2 regions of the Dyadobacter sp. HNCC25DJ186 genome follow, and region 1 is predicted to be linked to the other one. Evidence: riboswitches for the same ligand, from Rfam matches in the RefSeq annotation. Region 1 holds a riboswitch; the other holds the start of a gene.
What was found. Region 1 has a riboswitch for S-adenosylmethionine ahead of AC1XUO_RS27475 (peroxiredoxin family protein). Riboswitches for the same ligand answer to the same signal wherever they lie in the genome.
Positions count from the first base shown of each region.

Region 2: it holds a riboswitch for S-adenosylmethionine, as region 1 does, so the genes downstream of both, AC1XUO_RS13220 (O-acetylhomoserine aminocarboxypropyltransferase/cysteine synthase family protein) here and AC1XUO_RS27475 (peroxiredoxin family protein) in region 1, are expected to answer to the same signal.

Region 1 is NZ_JBXHAS010000015.1:39,383-44,530, forward strand. Features, by position in the region: gene AC1XUO_RS27465 (FG-GAP repeat domain-containing protein) at 1-842, shown strand, start outside; gene AC1XUO_RS27470 (sugar phosphate isomerase/epimerase family protein) at 884-1,729, shown strand; SAM riboswitch class I at 1,967-2,059, shown strand; gene AC1XUO_RS27475 (peroxiredoxin family protein) at 2,213-3,466, shown strand; gene AC1XUO_RS27480 (cysteine desulfurase family protein) at 3,507-4,694, shown strand; gene AC1XUO_RS27485 (SusC/RagA family TonB-linked outer membrane protein) at 4,732-5,148, shown strand, end outside.
Region 2 is NZ_JBXHAS010000003.1:796,895-802,042, forward strand. Features, by position in the region: gene AC1XUO_RS13215 (homoserine O-acetyltransferase family protein) at 1-187, opposite strand, end outside; gene AC1XUO_RS13220 (O-acetylhomoserine aminocarboxypropyltransferase/cysteine synthase family protein) at 272-1,576, opposite strand; SAM riboswitch class I at 1,766-1,875, opposite strand; gene AC1XUO_RS13225 (DciA family protein) at 2,077-2,397, shown strand; gene AC1XUO_RS13230 (S66 peptidase family protein) at 2,449-3,384, shown strand; gene AC1XUO_RS13235 (SDR family oxidoreductase) at 3,401-4,201, shown strand; gene AC1XUO_RS13240 (four helix bundle protein) at 4,316-4,669, opposite strand; gene AC1XUO_RS13245 (amidohydrolase) at 4,808-5,148, opposite strand, start outside.

The DNA of each region.
Region 1 (5,148 bases):
CCGCAAAACCTGCGGTATGGTATGAAAATCCTAAGGGAAAACCGGGGCACTGGATTGCCCGGCAGATTTATCCGTCTATCGGAAATGAATCTCCTATGTTTGTTGATATTGACGGCGATGGACGTCTGGATTTGCTGGCGAATGCTCCTGAGAGCAAACAAGTAATATGGTTGAGCCAACCCGGAAAAAAAGGAAGTTATGAATGGGAGAAGCATATAATTAGCAGTGACCCGGAACTTGCAACGCACATGTATACGCACGGGCTTGGCTATGGTGATATCAACGGAGACGGCAAATCGGATGTGCTTGTAAAAAATGGCTGGTGGGAAGGATCGGGAAATCCCAAAACCCGGGACTGGAAATTTCATCCCGCCAATCTGAGCCAGGATTGTGCACAAATGTATGTTTACGATGTTAATAAGGATGGTTTAAATGATGTGCTTAGCTCGTCAGCGCACAATTACGGCGTTTGGTGGCATGAACAGGGAAAAGACGAGCAGGGAAATACAACATGGACGGAACATGAAATTGGCAGAGAGTTTTCTCAATCGCATGGTTTGGGATTCAAGGATATGAACGGGGATGGAGTTCCGGACCTGATAACAGGAAAGCGCTGGTATGCCCACAATGGTGGTGACCCGGGTGCTCAGGATGCGTCACTTACCTACTGGTATGAATTAAAACCAGGTAAAAATCCAACATGGATTGCGCATCAGATTGACACGGAAGCTGGGGCTGGATTGCATGTTGAAGTTGAGGATATGAATAAGGATGGCTTACCTGACATCATTGTTGGAAATAAAAAGGGTGTTCATTATTTTGAGAATCGAAGTACAAAATAATTTTAAATTGTCGCCAGTTACGCACTTTCAATTCCATATTCATGAAATTCGGTATTAATACCTATCTGTTTTCCTCTCCATTTACAAACGAGAGTGTGAGTTTTTTTCCAAAGTTTAAAGAATGGGGTTTTGATTTTGTAGAAATTGCAGTTGAAGATCCGGCGAATATCGATCCGGTTATGATCAAAAAAGCATTGGACGATAACGGACTCGAATGCCGATCCGTTTGTGCTGCCACCGGCCCTGGCCGCGACTTGCGTGGAAACCGGAAGGAGCAGGTTGTTTCCCTGGAATACATTAAAAAGTTGATTGATATAGCACCGGTTTTAGGAAGTTCTCTCGTTGCCGGCCCGATTTACTCAGCGGTGGGAAGAGCAGAACTGGTAACCGAAGATGAGCATAGAAAACAATGGCTCACCGTTGTAAAACATTTAAAAACGCTCTGTGACGAAGCTGAAAAACAACAGGTTAAATTGGCAATCGAGCCATTAAACCGCTATGAAACAGATTTTATTAATACCTGTGAGCAGGCAATGAACCTTATTAAAGATGTCGACTCTGCTTCGCTTTATGTCCATCTTGATTCCTTCCACATGAATCTTGAAGAAAAAGATCCGGCGCTGGCAATCCTGAGAGCTGGAAAAAAACTGGCACTTCTTCACGCATCCGGCAGCGACCGGGGGACTCCTGGCGGAGACCAGATCAATTGGGAAAGAATATTTGTTGCGCTCGATAAAATCGATTATCTGGGCGATATCGTCATAGAATCTTTTACACCAGATGTAAAAATCATCGCTAAGGCAGCATCCATCTGGCGCAAAATCGAACCGTCCAAAGAGTCGATCGCGACCGAAGGTTTAAAATTTCTCAAATCATTAAACTTATAATTTTTTTACCATCTAAGACATATTTGCTAACCTACGATTATACTGCAATACATAGGTTAGCTTATATGTCTTACATGGTAGAGGTAAAAAAAACTTCGCAACTATTTTTTAGAAACATATCAATGCAAAATCTTCTGTTGTAGCATCGTTTCTCCCGAATCCTAAATTGTTAAAAATTTTTAAGAAAATATTTGCACAGCAATTTTTTATACCACAACTTTGTCTATCGAAATAGTAGATTTATAAAGAACGAAGGGAGAGGTTAGGCTCAATGATCTTCTGGCAACCTATGACTCATAAGGTGCCCCAACCTAATTCTAATAATAAATCTTTAGAATCCACTGAATTAGAATAGTACCCAGCAGTTTGCAACAGATTTTTCTTGTTGGAAGAAAACAGACTGGCACAGGGTTTAATTATTTCATATTTGTCTAGTTAGATGGTAGAGAATATATATTAATGATTTAGATAAAATTTAGCTGTATGAAAATCAATCGTTTATTATTAATCCTGGCGTTATCAGTTTTGTATTCAGCAGTATCTGTTAAATCTCAGGCGCAAAATACCCAGGTGAAGGAAGGGATTTGGCGGGGCGTTTTTACAGTTGGCGCATTGGACGTTCCCTTTAATTTTGAAGTAAAAAAAAGGCAGGGCGACGAGCTCGTTGTCACGGCCGTCAACGGAGACAGACGTGATGATTTCAGTGCAAAATACATCACTCCGGATTCTCTTCTGGTTACGCTCAATACTTTCGAAGCCGGACTTTTTGCCAAAATAGAAAAGGACGGAAGTTTAACCGGTGCTCACAGAAGTCTGGTACCTGGTGCTGGCCGGGTAATTCCTTTTAGAGCGCAGGCGGGGCAGGCCTACCGTTTTGTCGAACCGGGAAAAGAGATAAAACCAACAGCTGATATTAGCGGAAAATGGCTCATAAAAATTCAAGGTGATAAGCCGACGGCTGACCGTGTAGCTGTTTTTGAGCAGAAGGGAAATAATTTGAACGGTATCATTCTTTCAATCACGGGTGACAGCCGCGAGTTGCAGGGTAATGTTCAGGGCGATGAATTTGTACTTTCCGGATTTACCGGATCCGGTCCTTCTTATGTAAAAGGAAAAATCATTGACGGAAAAACAATTGAAGGAGCGATTGGAGCAGGCGCTACACCGACGAAATTCAGCGGTATCAAAGATGACAATGCAGCACTTGCTGACGCCTACGCACTGACTTTTCTGAAGCCGGGTTACGATAAACTGGACTTTACATTTCCGGATCTGAGTGGAAATCAGGTTTCGCTGCGTGATGAAAAATACAAGGGAAAAGTGGTGATTATTGAATTGCTTGGAACCTGGTGTCCGAATTGTATCGATCAGGTTCAGTTTATGGCACCCTGGTATAAAGAAAAAAAACACCTTGGCGTTGAGGTCATCGGTCTGGCTTTTGAAGCAAAAGACGATCTTGAATTCGCTAAAAAGACGTTGACGAAATTAAAAAACCGCTACGATATTCAGTACGATTTGCTTTTTGCAGGTAAAGCAGACAAAGAGGTTGTTGCACAAAAACTGGTCGCTTTGAAAGAATTTTTAGCTTTCCCGACGACGATCATTGTGGGTCGTGACGGTAAGGTAAAAGAAATTCACACCGGATTTTCGGGAAAAGGAACCGGCCAGTTTTATGATGACTATGTGAAAAAATGGAATGCAGATCTTGCCAAACTTATTGCTGAGCCTCTTCCTTGAAAAATACTCAAGTTAAAATCTTCAAACTAAAAACCTTACTATGGAAATTTACTGTGATAGCGCTGCGACAACCGCCGTTGATCCTGAGGTAATTGAAACACTACTGCCTTATTTGACAACAAATTTTGGAAATCCTTCGTCAAGTCACTGGGCTGGCCGGAAAGTCAGGGAAGTGATAGATCAGTCGCGCCAGAAAATAGCAAAGTTGCTGAATGTGACGCCCGAAGAAATATTTTTTGTTTCCGGCGCAACGGAGGGCAACAACCTGGCTTTGTCAGAATCGATTAGAGAATATGGTTTGACCCACGCAATTACCAGTAAAATTGAACACAAAGCTGTTTTAGAACCGCTTCTCAAACATAAAAGAGAAGGTGATATTGAGATCAGTTATGTCAAGTTGGACAAAAAGGGAAACGTTGATCTTGAACATCTGGAAAGGTTGTTAGCTGCCAATCCCCAATCATTGATCAGTTTAATGCACGGAAATAATGAGATAGGAAATCTTACTGACATCCAGGCGATAAGCAGATTGGCAAAAAAATATAATGCTGCTTTTCATACAGACACGACCCAGACAATCGGGAAGGTCCAACTAAACCTTAATGAATATCCGGTCGATTTTTTGGTAGGATCTGCCCATAAGTTTCACGGACCAAAAGGGGTAGGGTTCGTTTATATTAATAAAAGGCATAAGTTAAAACCCCGGATTCTGGGTGGCGGTCAGGAAAACGGACAAAGAGGCGGAACTGAAAATGTTATCGGCATAGTGGGTTTGGCAAATGCACTTGAAATTGCTTACCGCGATTTTGACTTGATTAATAAAAAAACCTTGACTTTAAAAAGACGTTTTATCTCCGAACTTGAAAACAGCGGGATTGAGAATATTGGCTACAACGGCGAAAGCAGATCGGAAACTAAAAGTCTTGGCGCAATTGTAAATGTATCATTTCCCTGTCTTCAATCAGGCAGTCTTGTCAGTAAGCTGGATCAGTTCGGTATCGCAGTGTCCGGCGGAAGTGCCTGTTCAAACCTGGGAAATGGCGGGTCGCATGTGATAAGAGCAATTAATAACGAAGCAGATAAGGAAAATGTGCGTTTTTCTTTCAGCAAATTTAATATGGCTGAGGAGATTGATCGTATCGTGCAGACCATCGTGGGTATCTACAATGCAGACTTGATACGTTCTGAGCCAAAAGTTTTACAGGAATCCTTTACCTGGATTCACTAATTGAGAATTATTTATCTTACAACAGTACCCAAATAATATGAAAAAAAATCTAGTTTATTTATTCCTGATCATCTTTGTCGGGCAAATAAATAGTGCCTTCGCTCAAAATATCCCGGTGACCGGAACGGTTACATCGCAGACAGATAAGGAGGCTTTGCCTGGCGTTTCTATTTTAGTGAAAGGAACTTCCCGAGGGACGACGACAAATGTAGAAGGAGCTTATAGTATCGAAACGGAAGTAGGCTCAACACTTATTTTTTCTTTTATAGGTTTAAAAACGACAGAAGTTGTGGTGCCTGCAAATGGAAAACTGGACGTCGTTCTTGAAAACGATAATACGATTTTGCAGGAAGTGGTGGTGACAGCTTTGGGTATCGCCAAAGAAAAAAAATCGCTGGGATATGCGGTTCAGGAATTAAAAACAAAAGATTTGGCGGAGGCGAGAGAAGGAAAC
Region 2 (5,148 bases), on a different contig from region 1:
CCAAGCCATCCCACCATTCAGCGGCATTGGAGTTTCCGGTTAATGCATGACATATCCAGACAATATTATCATCTTCCGGATTTCGGGTACCGTAGGTGGTGTACGATAATTCAAAACCAGGCAGTTCACGTCCCAACTCTAATGGATAAGCGTAGGGATATCTAAAAATCTTTTGTTCCGCTTGCATACGTGCCAGAGCACAAAGTTTAAATTCTACAACTATTTAAAAGTTGTGAAGTGAATTTCAACCATTCACTTCATAACAAATTCACTACTTCACAGCCTCGAAAGCCTGCTGAAGATCTGCTTTTATATCATCGATATGTTCAATTCCAACGGACAACCGGAGTAATCCCGGAGCAACACCTGCACTTACCTGCGCCGTCTCGGAAAGCTGCGAGTGGGTAGTACTTGCCGGATGAATGATCAAAGTTTTCGAGTCGCCAACGTTAGCCAGATGGCTCGTCAGTTTCACGGAGTTCACAAAACGATCTGCTGCTTCTTTTCCTGCTTTTAGTTTAAAAGACAGAACAGAACCGGCACCTCTTGTCAAATATTTGTCAGCAAGCGCCTTGTATTTGTTGCTTGCCAGACCAGGATAATTTACATATTCCACATCATCGTGTGCTTCCAGCCAGCTCGCGACGGCCAGTGCGTTTTCGCTCTGACGCTCGACACGCAAAGTCAATGTTTCCAATCCCTGTAATAACAGGAATGAGTTGAACGGACTTTGAGACGGACCCCAGTCACGCAAACCTTCAACACGTGCGCGGATGATAAACTGAATATTCCCAAACGGACCATTTTTACCAAAAACATCATTAAAAACTAATCCGTGATAACTTCCCGATGGTTCTGTAAACTGAGGATATTTTCCATTTCCCCAGTCAAAAGTTCCGGCATCGACGATAACGCCGCCCATAGTCGTACCATGTCCGCCGATCCATTTTGTAGCCGATTCCACAACAATATGAGCGCCCCATTTGATAGGCTGGCAAATTGCTCCGCCCGCACCAAAAGTATTGTCCACAATAATTGGCAGGTCATATTTTGCCGCCAGTGCAGAAAAAGCTTCAAAATCCGGAATGCTGTAACTTGGGTTACCAATCGTTTCCAGATAAATCGCTTTTGTTTTGTCGTCAATCAATTTTTCAAAACTTGAAACATCATCGCCGTCAGCAAAACGCGCCTCAACACCGATGCCTTTGAACGAATTTTTAAATTGGTTGTAACTTCCTCCATACAAAAACGAAGTCGTTACGAAATTGTCACCGACTGTTGTAATATTATTGATGGCAAGAAATTGTGCTGCATGACCGGATGCAACACCCAAAGCTCCCACGCCACCTTCCAGCGCTGCAAGTCTTTTTTCAAAAACATCGGTCGTCGGATTCATGATCCGGGTATAGATATTACCAAATTCCTTCAGCGCAAAAAGATTCGCCCCATGCTCAGAGCTATCGAAAGTATACGAAGTCGTTTGATAAATAGGAACAGCACGTGAATGTGTTACCGGATCAGGCTCCTGACCTGCATGAAGTTGTAATGTTTCGAACTGATAAGCTGTGTTTGACATAACTGTTTGTAAGGATTATTTGTGCGGCAAATATTTCGTAATGGCAAAATTCAGTAGAAACCGACATCGTTCTGATGGTAAAACGGCATACGGAAATCGTGTTGAAAAGCATTTGCTGATCAAAACCAGATATGAGGATAAAGCCCTCCGGCTAGCGGAATTTTCTTGTAATAAGTTCATGCGCGTTTGATTTTATATCTCCTAAAACAGCTTAGGTGGGAATTAGCACCTTTCTCCGACGCAGGAGTAGGTTGCCAGAGGTTCGTAGAGCCCATTCTCTCGCCTCTTCTTTATAAATCAACCGCTGAAAAGTGAAAGCGAATTGACTTGATGTTGCAATAATAAGCCCGGAAGCGCGGAAAAACAAATATCCCGCAGAAAATTTGATGTAAACGAAAATTCAAAATTTCGTTATGCCCAAGTTTTAAGTGTTTCAAAAACTTTAACTTCCGACGTTCGTCGCTTTATTATATCTTTGTCCAAAGTATCTGTTTATGGCCATACATTATCGTTTCGACAAAGAAAAATCTTCCAGAAAACCTGGGATTACTCCGCTGAAAGAAGCGATTGATCAAATGCTTGACCGTTACAAGCTCAGAAGCAGGTTTGACCAGTCTTATGTTGTGGCACATTGGGATAAAATCATGGGATCGGCCATCGCTTCCAGAACAAAGAATATTTACATTAAAGACCGGATCCTCTTTCTTCAGATCGAATCTGCGCCTTTACGAAACGAACTTGTTCGTGCAAAATCCAAGATCATCGAACTGATTAACCGGGAAATGAAATCGGACCTTGTCGAAGATGTTGTGTTCATCTAATATCAAACCAGCAAATCTGCTAACAGCCCATCGTCACTGCCTAATTATTTTATGTCCACCATCCAAATTCCGCCGTTTTTACAACCAGGTGATAAAATAGGGATTGTTGCACCCGCCAGTTGTATCCGCTATGAAGATTTACTGCCGGGAATCAGTCTTCTCGAAGATCAATGGAAATTAAAAGTTGTTGAAGGAAAAACTTTAAAATCTTCCTTCAATCAGTTTTCCGCCAGTGACGCAGACCGGCTCGAAGACTTGCAAATGATGCTTGACGATCCATCCATCAAAGCAGTTATTGCAGCACGTGGCGGATATGGTTGTTCTCGGATTATTGATAAAATTGATTTTGCCAATTTCCTGAAGTCTCCAAAATGGATTGTCGGTTTTAGTGATCTCACCGTCGTACTTTCTCAGTTATATCAGTTGGGTTATGCCGGAATTCATGCGCCTATGGTAAAATCCATGACATTGGAAGGTGCCGAAAAAGCCGCGGAATCTTTGCGGCAAATATTATTCGGCGAACTTCCGGGATATTCTGTCACACCTCATGCCTTTAATACAACGGGCAGTGCTGTGGCCGAAATGGTTGGTGGCAATCTTTGTTTGCTTGCGCACATGATCGGCTCGGAAATAGAAATTGATACCGAAGGAAAGATTCTGTTTATTGAAGATGTAAACGAATATCTCTACAATCTTGACCGTTTGATGATCCAGATGAAAAGGGCTGGGAAGTTAAGTCATCTGGCAGGTTTGATCGTTGGACAATTTACTGACATGCGCGACAATTCAAATCCTTCGTTCGGAAAAACTGCCTACGAGATTATCAAGGAGCATATTGCAGAATTCGAATATCCGGTTTCCTTCGATTTTCCTGTTGGCCATATAGCCGATAACCGGGCGATTGGAGTCGGACTGAATGCTTATCTGGATGTGAATAAAGATGGCGTGGAGCTGCACTTTTTATCTTCCGCGCCTACGATTATATAAAACAGAAACTAATAAAATGGACACTTTCCAAAATAAAGTAGTTTGGATAACCGGAGCATCATCAGGAATCGGAGAAGCGATTGCCATGGCATTTGCCAAAGAAGGAGCAAAACTGGTTTTGACAGCAAGAAGAAAAGAAGAACTGGAACGTGTTAAAGTTAGGACAGGTTTGCCAGATTCATCGGTTATGATTCTTCCTCTGGATGTAACAGAATTTGAGAGAGCAAATGAAGCTGCGGGACAAATTATTGCAAAATTTCAGCGTATTGATATCATGGTTCACAACGCGGGTGTGAGTCAGCGCTCTTATATCAAGGATACTGATCTGGAAGTTTATAAAAAGCTGATGGATGTCAATTTTTACAGTACCGTTGCTTTAACAAAGGCCGTTCTTCCGCATATGATCAAACAGCAGAGCGGCCATTTTATTATTATCAGCAGCGTAGCGGGCAAAATAGGAACCATTATGCGCTCTGGTTATAACGCGTCAAAACACGCTTTGCATGGTTTCTACGACTCTCTGCGTGCGGAAAGCTATAATGACAACATAAAGGTAACGACTGTTTGTCCCGGTTATATCAAGACAAATGTTTCCGTAAACGCGTTGGATGAGACAGGCGGGAAATTCGGAAAAATGGACAGCAATCAGGAAAACGGTATCGCCCCGGAAGAATGCGCCAGACAGATTCTGAATGCTGTGAAAAAAGATAAGAAGGAAATTTATATTGGTGGTTTTAAAGAAGTTGCAGCGATTTATTTGAAGCGTTTTTTGCCGGATTTGTTGTTTGATCAGGTGAGGAAGAATGTGCCGGAATGAGTTTTAATGGTTAATGATTAAGGGTTAATGGTTAAGGATGTGGCACGTTCCGTACTTGTTTGCGTCTTCGCGAAAATTAGCAAATAATATTTTTAAAATATTATAGCCCGTCAATTAACCATTATTCTTGCTTTTTTTGATGATTGATGTTAGCAGTTTAATTATTTCGACTGAGTCAGCGTTGATGCTTTCGAATTGCTCCTTTGTCAGATATTCAGTTTCGAGCAATAATTTTAACCAATAAATTGTCTCGTTGATTTCTTTTTGCGCAATTCCCATTTTGTGGCGAAAATCGGGTTTGGTCTCAGCATGTTCAGCCTCCCTAACCATTGCACCAACGCTTGTCCCGCTTCTTAATAATTGCTTTGATAAAACATACTCCTTTTTATGAAAGGACAGGTACTGATAAAGTCTGACAATTCGAACAGCAAGGGCAAAGCTCTTTTCTTTTACAATGTTTTCTCTCATTTTAGTGTGTGCAAGGTGTAGTGTACTCGTGAAATAGAAGTGACCAACAATTTCTCCTATTCCACTAACCTAGGTGCATTATGGCTTCCAAATTAACAAAATCATTAACAATTAACCCTTAACAATTAACCATTAAAATCACTTCTTCTCCATATAATCAACCGCCAACCTACTCAGCGAACGAACGCCCAATACCATTCCACTGTCATCAATAAAAAAATCAGGGGTATGGTGAGCGGCGGCAGTTAGTGGATCTTTCCCTTTTGGCATTCCACCGAGGAAGAAGAAAAAACCTGGTACTTTTTGCTGGTAGTATGAAAAATCCTCGGCACCGGTTACGGCTGGTATTAATTTTACATTTTCTTTTCCCGCCACATTTTGCAGTGTTCCGATCATTTTTTCGGTTAAAGGGACATCATTAAAAGTTACCGGATAAAGTGTGTTGATATCAACATCCGCTTTTGCTCCGGCACTTTCGG